2 regions of the Vibrio aquimaris genome follow, and region 1 is predicted to be linked to the other one. Evidence: predicted binding sites of a transcription regulator. Region 1 holds the regulator's gene; the other holds the start of a gene.
The links. The regulator PurR, encoded in region 1, represses purine synthesis genes. The targets are predictions, from matches to a motif close to TNANGNAAACGTTTNCNTNA.

Region 2: FIV01_RS06030 (inosine/guanosine kinase) is a predicted target of PurR. The motif match lies at 2,223-2,242, and genes of this name have one in related genera.

Annotation. Positions count from the first base shown of each region.
Region 1 covers NZ_CP045350.1:1,135,847-1,143,732, forward strand. The annotation lists gene FIV01_RS05390 (LysR family transcriptional regulator) at 227-1,060, shown strand; gene FIV01_RS05395 (DUF1826 domain-containing protein) at 1,252-1,905, shown strand; gene FIV01_RS05400 (endonuclease/exonuclease/phosphatase family protein) at 2,153-3,238, shown strand; gene FIV01_RS05405 (putative signal transducing protein) at 3,285-3,608, opposite strand; gene FIV01_RS05410 (TVP38/TMEM64 family protein) at 3,611-4,300, opposite strand; gene FIV01_RS05415 (TfoX/Sxy family DNA transformation protein) at 4,422-5,015, opposite strand; cyclic di-GMP riboswitch class I at 5,206-5,292, opposite strand; gene purR (HTH-type transcriptional repressor PurR) at 5,432-6,439, opposite strand; gene torD (molecular chaperone TorD) at 6,656-7,303, opposite strand; gene torR (two-component system response regulator TorR) at 7,502-7,886, shown strand, end outside.
Region 2 covers NZ_CP045350.1:1,287,784-1,295,669, reverse strand. The annotation lists gene FIV01_RS06035 (H-NS family histone-like protein) at 348-755, shown strand; gene FIV01_RS06030 (inosine/guanosine kinase) at 843-2,147, opposite strand; gene mnmA (tRNA 2-thiouridine(34) synthase MnmA) at 2,410-3,531, shown strand; gene hflD (high frequency lysogenization protein HflD) at 3,543-4,160, shown strand; gene purB (adenylosuccinate lyase) at 4,306-5,676, shown strand; gene FIV01_RS06010 (DUF3833 domain-containing protein) at 5,748-6,287, opposite strand; gene FIV01_RS06005 (chalcone isomerase family protein) at 6,287-6,832, opposite strand; gene FIV01_RS06000 (DUF2878 domain-containing protein) at 6,786-7,307, opposite strand; gene FIV01_RS05995 (SAM-dependent methyltransferase) at 7,330-7,886, opposite strand, start outside.

The DNA.
Region 1 (7,886 bases):
CCTTTTATATCAGATATTTATATATGAAGTGTAATTAAATTAACATATGTGTATATGATTTCTACTGAATGACCTATAAATTCTAACTTATTGTTTATTAGAGGTTATTAGTTACCCTGATGTACTAAAGTAGCGGTTGTACTTATTCATCATGCTTTTCTTGCTACTTGCTCTGGCTTTGAGTGAGTGTTTTTAATCTTCATTTATAGTTGGGTGGACTTACCTTATGCATCAATCTAAGTGTTTTATTGATTCAAAGTACCTATTAACACTGATAAAAGTGGCGAAATACCGTAGTGTAACCGCTGCTGCTGAGTCACTATTTATGACTCAGCCTGCGGTATCTCAGCAAATAAAAAAAATTGAAAGTACAGTAGGTGTTGAAGTCTTTGACAGACGGGGTGGTTTTGAGCTGACTCATCACGGAAAAATTCTTTTAGAGCATGCCAAAAAGATGCTAAGCATGAATGAAAGCTTATTCGAGCAGTTAAAGAGCGTTAACTTAGGTCGCCGACTTGATATTGCGGTGGAAGATGTATTTTGCCCTAGAGTCATCGAATGTATTTTGAAAGAGTTTAAAGCCTTGGATTATCGAGAGCTTTCCTTTACCAGCTTCAGTCTTGAACACTGTCCTCCAGTGGAAGAATATGACCTTATATTTACGACAGAAAGGTTACCTAAAGGTCGAGGGACATCGCATCACTTGGACACGGTTAGTCATAGTATTGTGCGTTCTAAAACTTGTTCTAGTTCTCCAACAAGGGTAGTTTTTTCAAGCACTTTGACTAAGTCATATGTCAGAAATGTCCTCATGGATCATAAAATCCCACTGGATAATATTACTTATTGGCATGCTACGAGTTCTTCAACCCTTATAAATAGCGAGCTTGAATTACCCGGCACTGTGGTCGTATGTCCTGACTGGTCTGTAACGAGTGAAGGGTATGTAAAAACACCCCTATCTCAACTAATCAATATGTACGTATGGAGCAGTGATAATGGAGTAACTAAAATTGCCTCATCTGATGTTCCAACACGCGCACTTCATCTATGTAAATAAGCTGAGTAAGTGGCACTGAAGGTCAAAATGTCGATTTTTAGTATTAGTTACTTTTGTTCAATGTGGTTGTTGATTTTTTGTTATGATATAACATATCATATTCGGCGACGGTATTGATGGTGATTACTTAACTTTTTTGATGTTAGGTACCCCATCTAATTGGGAAGTTCGTTTATAAATGGGGAGAGCTCATGCTTCAGGTTATGAAAACATCAGCGGAATTAACAATGCCTATAGCGGAATCGCCAAGTGTATTGAGTGAAATATATCGAGATGAGCATAACATTGCTGTGTGGGAACGAGACCTTCCTAATAAACTGATTCATAGCATCAAGCATATGTTGATTTATGAATCTAATTTGGCGTTAGTTCAAACAGTTACGCCTAGTAATGTCGACGACTGGATAATGCATAAGTTATCAAACTATGAGTGTGCCGAGCCACTTGCTAAAGACATTGCGTTAATCGTTGATATGTTCTGTTGTTTGTTTGATTTGGGTGCGGCAGGGCTAAGACTCACCAGTATAAATGAACCTATGTGTCCAAAATTTCACGTTGATCATATCCCTTGCCGTTTAGTTTCAACTTATACCGGTACTGCCACAGAATGGCATGGAAACGATGGTTTGGACCGCAGCAAATTGGGTGCCGGTAGCTTGGGGAAACCCGATCACTTGTCTGGTTTATATAGTGAACAGTCGGCAATAAACAGATTGTCTACTGGAGATGTGGCTTTGTTGAAGGGAAGTGGCTGGGAGGGGAATGAAAGTCGCGGGTTGGTACATCGTTCACCTCAGAACCTCAATCAAGAACCTAGACTCCTACTGACATTAGATATGGTTTAATCAGATAGTGACTATCTTTTAGCAAATTATCTTATAAAGCCCTTCATTATACACTATCAAAAGACTTCAACTTTTTGAGGTGAGCTTAGATAACTCTGGAAAGGTTTTATGTCAAAAAAGAAATACAATGAATAAATTCTTTCATGTTTGAAAATTATTTTTTTTCAACCTGAATTAAATTAATAAAGGTTCATGAACACAGTTTTATTTTTATTGTGTCTATATAATCCTCTGATAGGATTTAACTATGGATATGATAATGGAAGTCAACTCAAGTTTTTCACCCTCTGCTAGTGCCAGAGTTAATCGCTCAGAAAAAAGTTCGTATCAGCCGTCTTTTAATATCAAAAGAGTTTTTAACTGCTGTTTGCCTGAGCAAGAATTAAATTCAAATGAAGAACACTTAAACAACTTAGAATATGGTGTTTTTGATAAGCCTAAGGCCGCTCATACTATCCAAGTTTTTACTCATAATAATGCGAACCAAACAATGAGTAGCGAAATGTGTGAATCGATTCTTACTAGTACATCAGATATTGTTTTTATATCTACAGAAGAAATGAAGAACCTCTCAGGAGTAATGAGAGAGACTATTAATGGCTCTAAGTATGTGATTGTCTATAATAGCGCCCAAAAAATGCTGACAGTCACCAAACCTAAAGAACTGTTTTCCTTGTTCACCAATCCAGCGTCAACCGCTCAGATTACACTGGTTAAAAAAGGGATAGCTGCACCCATTATAATTGATAAGTTCACTTATAGAGACGTGCTTAATAATCCAAATAAAGGTGGAACTATCACTATACAAAGCATTGACAGCATGAAATTTGCCATGGTAAATATTCACCTTGATTCAAGAGATCAAGATGAAAGAAAAAAAGAAATAAATGATTTGTTATGCAAAATTAATAACAAACATGCTGATATAGATAATATTATTATCGCTGGTGATTTTAATACTCGAAATAGAAAAGTTGATGGGCGAATAGTTAGAGCATTACAAGATAAAGAAAGCTTTAGATCTGAGCTGGGAGTTCCCCTTCAATATGAAATCACCTTGCCAATGATATCCCCACAGGAGAATACATATAAGTGGGAAGCAGGCTTAAATGCTGAAGCCAAGCAAGGTTCCAAAAGACAGAAAAATGGTGAAATGCAAACCGGGTACCTTGATGGCGTTGTCATTCTTACGCCAAAAGGCAAGATTAAAGATGAGACACTAAAGAGAAGTATAATCGTACCTGAGGGTAACTCGATTGTTGGGCCATCATTTGGCAGTGACCATCGCTCAGTTAGTGCGAAGTTCGCAATAGAGAAGATAGGTGCGTCCTAATAGATTGAAGCGAAAACGTATAAAGCGCCTTGAGGGCGCTTTATTCTTAGAGATCAGATTCGTCTCTATTGATCTCGCTACATTTCCAACACAGCCCAAATTGCTGCTCATTGAGCTCTCCACATTGGGTGCACTGCCATTTTAAATCTGGTGGTGTTTTTTGTTCATACTCTTCTATTATTGACAGCGCTTGTTCATGTTGACTGATATCCAAAAGCCATACACAGGGTGAGGTACTATCATCGAAAGGAAGTTCTCCTTGTAGCCCTACGATTCCATCTCCTCTGACTTGGCAATGTATTCGCTGTGATTTTAGAAGTTCACAGACTATATGAACTTCTATTACATTAGCGGTTGAGAAAATTTTCAAAATTAACTCTCATTTTGAGTTTGTGTGGCTCCTTTGAATTTTCCCATCACCCATTTAGTGACTACTGGGAATAGCCCAAGTAAAGCAAATGATAGTAATACAGGAGCAGATACGATACCCGATAGGCTTTCTATTTGTGCTAATTGTGTGCCTGCGTTGAGATAAACCGCTGTACCCGGTAGCATTCCCAATTGGCTTACTAGGTAAAAACGAGCAGTAGATATTGGTGTTAGCCCCATTAAAAGGTTTATTAGGAAGAAAGGAAACACAGGTATTAGGCGAAGCGAAAATAAATAGAATGCCCCATCTCTGGCCACTCCGTCATTGATTGCTTTTAATTTGTCGCCAAACTTGGTTTGCACCCAATCTCGAAGTAAAAAACGACTGCTGAGAAAGGCGAGAGTCGCACCTATGGTGCTTGCAAAAGAGACAAGTAAAAGACTGGCCCAAAAGCCGAATAAAGCCGCACCTAGAAGCGTCACCACGGCAGCGCCTGGAATGGAGAAAGCAGTAATGGCGACATAAGCTAGAAAATAACTTATAGCGGCTAGTGCAAAGTTGTTATTTATAAACTCAGATAGCGAGGCTTGTTGAGCTTTAGCATTTTCTAAAGTGAGATATTGACCAAAGTTAATGCCAAGAAACACAATCAATCCGACGAGCAGAATTCCTAACACGAGCTTTTTATTCATAGAGACTTCCTAAATATGAGTAAAGGGATATGAAAATAAGAACAGTTGAAGAGAAGTAAAATTTCAAACAGAAAAAAAAAGCCAACCTAGCTGGCTGACTTAGTTTCAAAGTATGTTGTGATTAGCTATTAAGAAGGCTTTCTAACTCCGCTCTGCGAGTAGTAGGAATCACTGACCAATGTTTACCTTTTATAGCGCCTTCTAAAGCCCAGAGCAACTCAATTGACACCTCCGCAGAGTGTGTTGCTTGAATCGCCTTAAACGCCTTTACTGACCCTATTTGTTCTAAATTCTCGACGCTATCGATTCCGGCTTTCTTTAACATACGTTCTGTTGCCAGTCGAAGGTTAGGTAAATCTTTAAGTCGAGTCGGCCTAGCTTTAGCTTGTGTCGTCTTTTCTTTCTTGGCTACTTCCAGAGAGCGATAGGCTAAAGAAAGCGCTCGCTCTTCACAAGATGCAATATTATCAGTTAACGCAAAGTATTTTGTAACGACGGGGAACCCACGTTTTTTATATACGTACGGTGTTAAACCCTCAGTTTTAAATTGATTGGCGAGTTTGTCATCGGCGCGGATGTGCAGCTTATCGTTAACGACTAATGCGAACATTATGTCGTCTGCGAAGATGCCGAATCCGCCGAACATTGAGCGCGATTTTATCTGACCAAGCTGATCAAAAAGTCGCATCGATTCTTTAAGTATTGGTTTATCCATGCTGTTTTATCTCGGTGTATATTTTATTATACGCCACCAAAGTCAGGTCCGAGAGATTAGCAAAATAATGCAGGTAAAATGTTGATAAAGAAGTCATACATTTTTTAGAACAAACACATATGGCTACCGAAACATCAAATCACCAGTCCATGTATTGTTTTAAACGGTATGATAGCTTGCATTATTGCCCATCGGCAACTCCGCTACCTTTCAGTTCCCTGAGTCAGGCCGGAAGCTTTGCGTCCCACTCTTTCGAGATGGTTTGCCCTGTTCGTGGCATTAGTCGAACAATTTAAGAATAAATAAGATTTGAGGTAAGTATCACATCATGATTGTATAAGTGTGATGCCGATCCAGATATTTTGTGTCAAAATGATAGATTCGGCTAATAGTTTAACTTATCAGCCGATTTGTATTCATTCACTTAGATTGTAAACCGTATCACGAACCACAATCTCTGGGTGCATTTCGAAAACACGCTTTTCATGCTCTTTATCTTTGATACGTTCCAAAAGGATTTCAAACGCATTTTTACCTACGCGACGTTTAGGTTGATGCACAGTAGTAAGTGGTGGAGAGAAGTATTCAGCGAGCTCTATATTGTCATAGCCAATAACTGAAATCTGTTCAGGTATTTGAATTCCTTTTTGCTGCAGCCTGCTCATTAGACCAAGAGCCATAGTATCATTGAAACAAAAGACAGCCGTTGGTTTGTTATCCATTGCGACAATTTGATCTGCGGCTAGCACAGCAGTGTCGCATTCGAAGTTGCCTTCGAGAATCCAGTCTTCGTTAATTTTTATGTTAGCTTCACTCATTGCTCTGCGAAACCCTTGGATACGTTCTTGGCACGCTGCTTTCTCAAAGTGTCCACTAAGACATGCGATATCTTTATGACCGTGATCGATCAGGAATTTTGTTGCTAGATAGCCGCCTTCTTCGGAGTTATCGATTATTTTATCGGCTTGAGAGCTTTCTGGGCCCCAGTCCATGATGACTTTAGGGATATCCTTCTGGCGGTCAAGCATATCACTAAGCTCTTCGGTTAGGTCGGAACACATTACCAGAATGCCATCAACACGTTTTTCGGCTAGCATACGTATATAATCGCGTTGTTTCTCATATATGCCACCAGTGTTACACAGTATGAGAGTATAGCCTTGGCGGTAACAATAGCTCTCTACACCATCGATGACTTCAGAAAAGAAAAGATTAGTAGATTGAGTGACAAGCATACCTATAGTACGGGTACTGTTGCACTTTAGGCTTCTCGCTACAGCGCTTGGAGCGTAGTTTAATTCAGTCACTGCCTCCATCACTTTTTCTTGTGTCGCTTCTGCAACAAAGCGCGTTTTATTTATTACATGAGAAACTGTCGTTGTAGACACGCCGGCTAAGCGTGCTACGTCTTTGATAGTGGCCATAAGGTTCTGTCCTGTCGATGACTGCCGTGAACTTGCATCAAAAATTTGTGTAAGTGGGCAGTAAGTATCAGAAACACAAAAACCGCCCTATTTAGCGGTTTATATCTAGTTCTGTCAGTTTTTATCGTTTTCGTTCTCGATTTTATATCGCAAACACTGTAAGGGCAAACAAAAACCTAAATCCTAGTAGGCTTTCCATCACATATTTGTGTCTAATTACTCACCTTTTAGATATGAGTAATCCTGTTTGATAAACGCAAGTGTGACTTCTGTCACTGATGCATAAAAGCCGAAGTTATCCAGTTTCAGACACTTATTTACAAATGAGGGGATCCAAGAGAGAAGGTGGGTTTCAATAAATTGTGCTTGTTTCTGCATCGAAGTTTCCATCGCCTCCGGTTGCATTAGCTTGTTGGAGCAAATGATTAGATGACCGAGAAAGTCTAATTCTACAGCAATGTGATCAGCCGGCTCATTAAGGTTTTTATTCACCTCTATTTGATATTGGTACATTAAGTTTTCCATTTCTGTGGCAGGTACGTCATTGAGCAGTCCTGAATCGCCAATATAGATAGAAGCGTAGGGTAGGGCAGAATCTTTATCGGATTTAAGAAACAGATTACAAAAGTCAGCCGCTAGTTCGAGTTGGGCATTGTTTCTGTCGAGCATACGATTAAGCGCATTTATTAGTTTGTCTGTACATGGCCTTAATTGCTCATTCTGCCCAAGTGCTGTTAGGAAGGAGCGAATTTGGGGCGAATGGTACTCTTCAAGTATCTCAGCAGAAAGTTCTTTGGCGAATAAACTTGATAACCACCAATAGATTTCGGCGCGCTTCTCATTTAAGGATTTGAGGTCGTCCATTAGATAATATTCTCCACACTTATGTAAGCTATCTGGGATAAAACTTGTGTTATCCATAAAATATCAGTTCGGTGTAGTTTAGGTTGTTTCAAATCAAAAAAAGAGTGCGTATGCACTTATAACCGACACAAATACTAGAATTATGACAGCTTATGAATAGAATACGAGTCAATAGGTTAGGTGTATGTAGTGGTGGAGATGGGTTATCACGTATTAATTGTCGAAGATGACGCAGTGACTCGAAGTAAATTGGTTGGCTATTTTCAGCATGAGGGTTATCAAGTATTTGAAGCTGAAAATGGTGAAGAAATGCGCGAATTAATCAAAAGTTGCAGTATTGACTTGGTGCTACTGGATATTAATCTGCCAGGTGAAGATGGACTTTTGTTGACTCGTGAACTTAGAAGCCAGTCAGATATAGGGATCATTTTAGTGACTGGGCGTACTGGTCACATAGATAAGATCGTTGGCCTGGAAATGGGAGCTGATGACTATGTGACCAAACCCTTTGAATTGAGAGAGTTAGTGGTTCGAGTCAAAAATTTACTCTGGCGCATAGGCTCTGTTCGCCAAGCAAAATCGG
Region 2 (7,886 bases), 150 kb from region 1:
TATTTTTTCAGGCAAAAATATGAAGAATAGGGTGTAAAAAAGTAATTTATTGAAAATTTTTAGTGCAGTGATAACGATCATCAAACTGGGTAGCACTAAATAACGTGTTTGTATAAATAAATATCACTCTATTATGAAACTTATTGGCAATAAGTATTGTCATAATCACAAAAGCTTCGATATTTTATGTAACAAATTTTAATCAGTTAATAAGAAAGGTCTCATTATTCTAATGTTAAGACATTAAATAATAACTTTTTATAAGAATTTAACTATAAAATATTGTATTGCAGATAATACGGGTTTAATATTTATTCCATCGACTCCTTAATTAAGTGAGAAACTATATGTCGGAACTAACAAAAACTTTATTAAACATTCGTAGCCTACGTGCATTTGCTCGTGAGCTAACACTGGAACAACTAGAAGAAGCCCTAGACAAACTATCAACTGTTGTCTCAGAGCGCAAAGAAGCAGAGGAAGCCGAGTTAGCGGAAAAAGCTGCACAGGAAGCTAAGCTAGCGGATATTGCTGAACAAATTAAACAGTTAGGGCTAGATAAAAACATGGTTATATCTGCATTGGCTGGAGAGTCTGCAGGTAAACAGAAATCTAAACGTGCACCGCGTCCTGCTAAATACAAGTATGTAGACAGTAACGGTGAGAAGAAAACTTGGACTGGCCAAGGTCGTACTCCTTCTGCAATCCAGGAAAAATTAGATGCTGGCAAATCTCTGGATGATTTCCTAATCTAGTCACATATATAAATTAACTTTAAATATGTAATTATATAATATAAAAAAGCCTCATTTTCATGAGGCTTTTTTATTGCCATCAATAGGTTAGCGTTCCCAGTACGCTTCTTCTAAACTGTCTTCTCTCTCGGGTAACCCTCTCGATAAACGCGGAGAATGTTGTACTAGCACTTCATAACTAGCGCGATTAGAATATTTGCAAACCTGTGAAAATGACGAATAAGTCAAAAATGTATGAGCATGCTTACTAGAATTAGGCACATTTTCTCTATGGTGTTTATTTGCTGCCATATCATGTAATAAAGCAGAGAGTGCGGCATCTCCTGCACCATTTGTATTCTTAATTTTTTCTGGTCCACCCATATAAGGCGATATATGAGAATAAACCTTAATTGGGTTTTCACATGCGGCTTTTTCTGCTGGTCGACTAAATTCATAACGATTAAATTCAGCAATACTTCCAGGGAGCAGAGGAAGAGAAGTCTGACGTTTAGCAGCGTCTTCTGTATAACCAGCCATAAATAACCCGACTGGTCCTGCCGTGCATAATACCAAATCGACCCATTCCAATGCTTTGTCTGAAGCAACAAGTGGATCAGACTCACCCGTCAAAGCTTCAGCTTCATCTTCATTCATGGCCACTACGCTTACATGATCTCGTAGAAACGCTTGCCAAAATATAGGGTCATTTTGGATAACATATTTTGTCCCCAAAGTTAACACAACCGGAACGCTATACTTTTTCGCATACTCAATAGCTTGCATTGTTGCATTTGGCATAGGATCACCATCTTTGCAACGAACTAAGTAAGAGGTCAGCACTAATGCTGATGCATTTTTGAAAATAGACTCAGGGATATTATTTGCATGAAGCTGATTCATCTGGCCTTCACTAATTGCGAAAGTCCTCTCACCATCATCTGAAATTAATGCAAAGCACCTTCCTATTGCACCATCAACACCTTGTAAATAGTTAAGATCCATACGACTAGAGGTATTACACAAATAGCGATAACCATAACTACCAATTTTAATATCCTGACTCATCACTCCCAAAAGTGTTGAGCAATCATCGGCAAGGACTGAATAATTATGAAGAGTATTACCTATGGTACCACCAGCGTACTCATTAGTAATTAAATTGTTTTCTTTCAACTCGTTATAAAGAGCTTCTGCTGTATCATCATCAATAACTAATGAGTGCCCTTTACTCAACTTGTATCGTTCAATAAGTTCCGAGTCCACTTTGGCTTCAATATCTACCAAAGTTTGATCAATACCAATAATGTGTGTACTCGATACCTTCTTACTTTGTTGAGACTGGCTAACCAGAGGATCACGTGTATGGACAGGAAAATAATGTTTAGATTTTCGTTGGCCTGGGAACTTCATAGCAAATTTTCTGAGTAAGGGATGAAAAAGGGTTTGGATTCTACCGTGTGCGATCAGATGCAGCAACCTTTCAATTGTAGCAAACGTTTGCCTTATTAATAAAATAATAAATCACCGAATTATACTGGCTGACTTTGGCGAAAGTTATCGCTCCCCATGAATTCTCAACTAAGAAATGAACGGTGTTTTCAACCGAGAAACTGTCACCCGCTAACGCTTTCTGTTAAGATTTGCCTCCAGCTAATTTGTGTGGTGTTTTGAAATGTCTCAGAACTATACTGACAACAGTAAAAAGAAAGTCATCGTTGGCATGTCCGGCGGTGTCGACTCATCCGTTTCCGCTTTTCTTCTCAAACAGCAAGGCTATCAAGTAGAAGGCTTGTTCATGAAAAACTGGGAGGAAGATGATAACGAGGAATACTGTACAGCAGCCGAAGACTTAGCAGATGCGCAGGCGGTTTGTGACAAGCTGGGTATCTACCTACATAAAATTAACTTTGCTGCGGAATATTGGGACAATGTCTTTGAGTACTTTTTATCAGAATATAAAGCTGGACGTACTCCAAATCCTGACATCCTCTGCAACAAGGAAATAAAATTCAAAGCGTTTTTAGAGTTTGCCGACGAAGTACTTGATGCAGACTACATTGCCATGGGCCATTACGTGCGCCGGACGTTTTCAGACAATGTAGACGAAGTAAAAATGCTTCGTGGTTTAGACTCTAATAAAGATCAGAGCTATTTCCTGTATACACTCAGCAATGAGCAAGTGGCTCGTAGCCTGTTTCCTGTTGGTGAATTAGAAAAGCCAGAAGTGCGAAGAATAGCAGAAGAGCAAGATCTCATTACCGCTAAGAAAAAAGATTCGACCGGTATTTGCTTTATTGGTGAGCGTAAGTTTACTGACTTTCTTTCACGTTATCTTCCAGCACAACCGGGAAAAATTGAAACTCCAGAGGGCAAGGTGATCGGGGAACATCAAGGGCTTATGTATCACACTCTAGGCCAAAGAAAAGGTCTACATATAGGTGGCCAAAAAGGTGGCGGCGGTAATGAAGACCCTTGGTATGTTGCAGATAAAGACCTCAAGAGAAATGTACTGATTGCCGTGCAAGGTGCCGATCACCCTTTACTAAAATCTCAGGGATTAATTGCCTCACAACTGCATTGGGTCAATCGCAAAACAATCACAGAACCTTTCCAATGTTCTGTGAAAACACGTTATCGCCAAGCCGATATACCCTGTACCATTATTCCAGTCGACGACAACACCATTAAAGTCATATTTGATGATCCTCAAGTCGCCGTTACACCAGGCCAATCCGCTGTCTTTTATCAAGGTGAGGCGTGCTTAGGTGGCGGTATTATTAAAGAACGTATTTAGGAGTACTGTCTGTGGCTAATGCACTTTATGACCAAACTATCGCTTTTGCCGGAATTTGCCAAGCTGTTGCTCTCGTTCAACAAGTAGCGAAAAACGGGCACTGTGACTCTTACGCATTTGAAGCATCGCTAAAAGCAATTTTAAACACCTCCCCAGCCAATACTGTGGGTGTTTTTGGTCGAGAGTCAAATTTAAAAATCGGGCTAGAATGCATTGTTAAAGGGATAGATAGTACCCCTTCGGGTAGTGAAGTTACTCGTTACATCATCAGTTTGATGGCACTTGAAAGAAAGCTAACTGGACGTAAAGATGCGATGTCTCAACTAGGAGACCGAATTCAAATGATTGACAGACAGCTTGATCATTTTGACTTATTAGAGGAACAAATGCTGAGTAATCTCGCAAGTATCTATCTCGACGTTATTAGTCCAATAGGCCCAAGAATACAAGTAACAGGAACACCATCCGTACTACAACAAATAAACAACCAGCACAAGGTCAGAGCTTTATTACTTTCGGGTATTCGCAGTGCTGTTTTATGGCGCCAAGTAGGAGGTAAAAGGCGACACCTAATCTTTGGGCGAAAGAAAATGGTTGAACAAGCTCGAATCCTACTAGCAAGAATTTAAGCATAATAGCCAACTTAGTTAGTTCAGAGTTGGCTGTTCTATCCACAAAACTACCACAGCAAACGTTTGCGCAATGTGCGTGACAATCGTGTAAGTTATTGGTATAAAGCTCACGACATTTAGACACTCAATTCAGGAGAACATCATGGAACTGTCAGCATTGACTGCTGTTTCACCAGTAGACGGCCGATACGGAAGCAAGACTACAGCTTTACGCGAGATTTTTAGTGAATATGGTCTACTTAAATACCGTACTATCGTCGAAATCCGTTGGTTACAAAAGCTTGCAGCGACAGCCGAAATTGTAGAAGTCCCAGCTTTTAGCGCAGAAGCTAATCAGTTTTTAAACGATCTTGCTGACAACTTTTCTGAACAAGATGCACGTAGAATAAAAGACATTGAGCGCACAACCAACCATGATGTCAAAGCAGTAGAGTATTTCCTGAAAGAAAAAGTGGCTGGCATTCCTGAATTGCACGCTGTTAATGAATTTCTACATTTTGCTTGTACCTCTGAAGATATCAACAATACATCTCATGCACTGATGCTAAAAGAAGCGCGTGAGACTGTGATTCTGCCCGAAATACGCAACATCATTGATGCCATCAAAGCTCTTGCTGTTGAATATCGAGATATTCCACTACTCTCTCGCACTCATGGTCAGCCGGCGTCTCCATCAACTATGGGCAAGGAAATGGCCAATGTAGCATACCGCATGGAGCGTCAATATAAGCAAATTGCTAGTGTCGAAATTCTCGCAAAAATAAATGGTGCAGTAGGCAACTACAATGCCCATTTGTCCGCTTATCCAGAGTTAAACTGGCACCAGTTTTCTGAAGACTTCATCACTGAATCTCTGGGCGTGACTTGGAATCCATACACAACTCAGATTGAGCCGCACGATTACATCGCAGAATTGTTCGATGCCATTGCTCGATTCAATACCATATTGATTGATTTTGATAGAGATATTTGGGGTTATATTGCGCTGGGCCATTTCAAGCAAAAAACCATTGCAGGTGAGATTGGGTCTTCAACTATGCCTCATAAAGTCAACCCTATTGATTTTGAAAACTCAGAGGGTAACCTTGGTCTTGCCAATGCAGTGTTCGCGCACTTAGCGCAAAAACTGCCAATCTCTCGCTGGCAACGTGATCTAACTGACTCAACAGTCCTACGTAATTTAGGCGTTGGTGTCGGTTATGCAATCATTGCTTACACGTCAACACTTAAAGGCATCAGCAAATTAGAAGTCAATCGTGATGCTCTTCTAGCAGAGCTCGATCAGAACTGGGAAGTGCTTGCAGAACCTGTTCAAACCGTTATGCGCCGCTATGGAATTGAAAAGCCTTATGAAAAACTAAAGGAACTCACTCGCGGGAAACGTGTTGATGGCGAAGCAATGAAACAGTTCATCGAAGGACTAGCATTACCAGATCACGAGAAAGAACGTTTAAAACAAATGACGCCAGCTAATTACATAGGTCAAGCAATCGAGCTAACCGATAAGCTATAGAAACTTTCTCACTGACCAAAAAAAGGACGGCTAGTTTGCCGTCCTTTTGTGTTTTTACACAATAAAGCTACTCACCTACTTGTCTTTTGAAAAAACAAGGTAATTTGTCCGACTTCGATACCAAATTTCTTTATCTTAGTTAAATTGAATACATGGTTTTCATCTTGGCGATACAACCAATCGTCAAAAGACACTACCACAGTCGAGTCCTCTAGTTGCAGAGCAAAGTCGTATTGCCAGCGAAGTGCGTTTCCAACTTGTGTTCCTTTTGCCATTCCAATAATGTCGTCTGCTCGTCCTTGATACTGACCTTGCTCAAGACGCTCTATACTCCATACTCGACGTGACATTTCACCATCATCAAACACAAAGTCTTCCACAAGAGTAAGAGTGTCACCCTTTACTGTTCCAACTATAGCTACTTCAAATCTCCTCGTCTGCAGGTCGGTGTAATCTTGCACCATTCCCCAAGCTGTCGATTCTCCCTCGAAATATTCGAACAGATCGAAGTTAGGTTCATGCTCTCGGTAGTCGTCAATATCGGCGCTACAAGCAGTTAAGCCCAGAGCCATAAAAAGGGTATAAAATAAGCGTCTCACCTGCTTAAGCATTAGTAACCCCCAATCAAATCTCGTCTCAAGCTAGGATATTCAGTTTGAGGGGAAAGCCAAATGGCCAGAAACGCGTCATTGAATGCTTCTTCTTCTATCTTTCCGATCAACTCTGCTTTGTCGTTGGGTCGTGTGTAATAAAATCGTCCGTGATACCCATCGGTCACATAAGTTAAATTGTTACCCTCTTCAATATCTGGGAAAATAGCTTCAAGACGTTGAGCCCACTGGCTGGTTGTACTTGATTCGTAACCCAGTTTGTCCCACTGTTCAACAGTCGCATTCACGAGTTGTTTCTGGGAGATATCTCTTTGGTACGTAATCGAAAGTGCCAAAGGGTGTGGAGTGATGTCATCACCAACAATATACCGACCATTTGGACTAAGAAGTTGCGACCTGTAAATGTCAAAGAATAACATCGATAACTGCGCCTGCCCCACACTAGACCATTGACTCCACTCATGGGGTGATTTTTCCAAGGCCGTTGAGGCTTTAGCACTAGCTGTCAGAGTTAGATAAGCTACCATCATCATTGCGTACTTCATACCCATATACCCTTAGTATCATCCAGATAATAAGGAACCACTCAACCAGCAAAATGACCACAACAGAAAAGAAAGGTAATCCAAACGCGACTGCGCCAAACTTCTCTCCCGCCATGTAGCTCAGTGCTCCGGCGATCCCTCCTATTGTTGATACGACCAACGCAGGGTATTGGCTCACAAATGGGTGTAAAAAGTGCACATACCAAGTAAACAACATCCAAAGAGCAGCAAGCCAAATTGGGAAGCCCTGATGCTCAAATTGAAACAGACCTAGCTTGATGTTTACAAAATCGACGATCAAACCTACGACTAAAATACTGGCCCAGTTTCGCCAGTGTAGCCATCCCTTAAAAGCCGTTATAATCAAGGTTGTAACCACCAGAATTAACGTTAGATTCTGCCATTGATAATTACCAAGAACAGCGCATAGCCAAAGTACTTGAAACCATGTCGACGCTATCAGTAGCTGTTTCATCTTGTTCTCCGAATACTCAGAACTATGGACGCTGGAACGTCATGTGTACTGTACTGATCGACCGCGCTCTGAATCCACCCTCACAATAGCAAAAGTAATAGTTCCACATGCGGATAAACCTTTCATCGAACCCCAACTGTCGTACCCGCTTCTCCGCATAATTAAAGCGCGTATACCAGTCTCTTAATGTTCGAGCATAGTCTTGGCCAATATCAAACAAATCTCTAAGTACCAAATCTGTGTGTTTAGTGGTGGTCTGAGTCAGTGCCGTAATAGAAGGCAAAAAGCCGCCAGGGAAAATGTACTTTTGAATGAAGTCGACGCTGTTGCTGTAATCGGCGTAACGCTGGTCGGCAATGGTAATCGCTTGAATAGCCATCAAACCACCTGACTTCAGCAAAGACTGGCATTTTTCAAGATATGAATTTAAGAACTGCTTGCCAACGGCTTCTATCATTTCAATCGATACTAGCTTGTCAAACTCGCCTTCAAGCAAACGATAATCTTTCTGCAATAAGGTGATCTTGCCTTCTAACCCTCTTTTTTCTACCTCTTGCTTTGCATACAGGTACTGTTGCT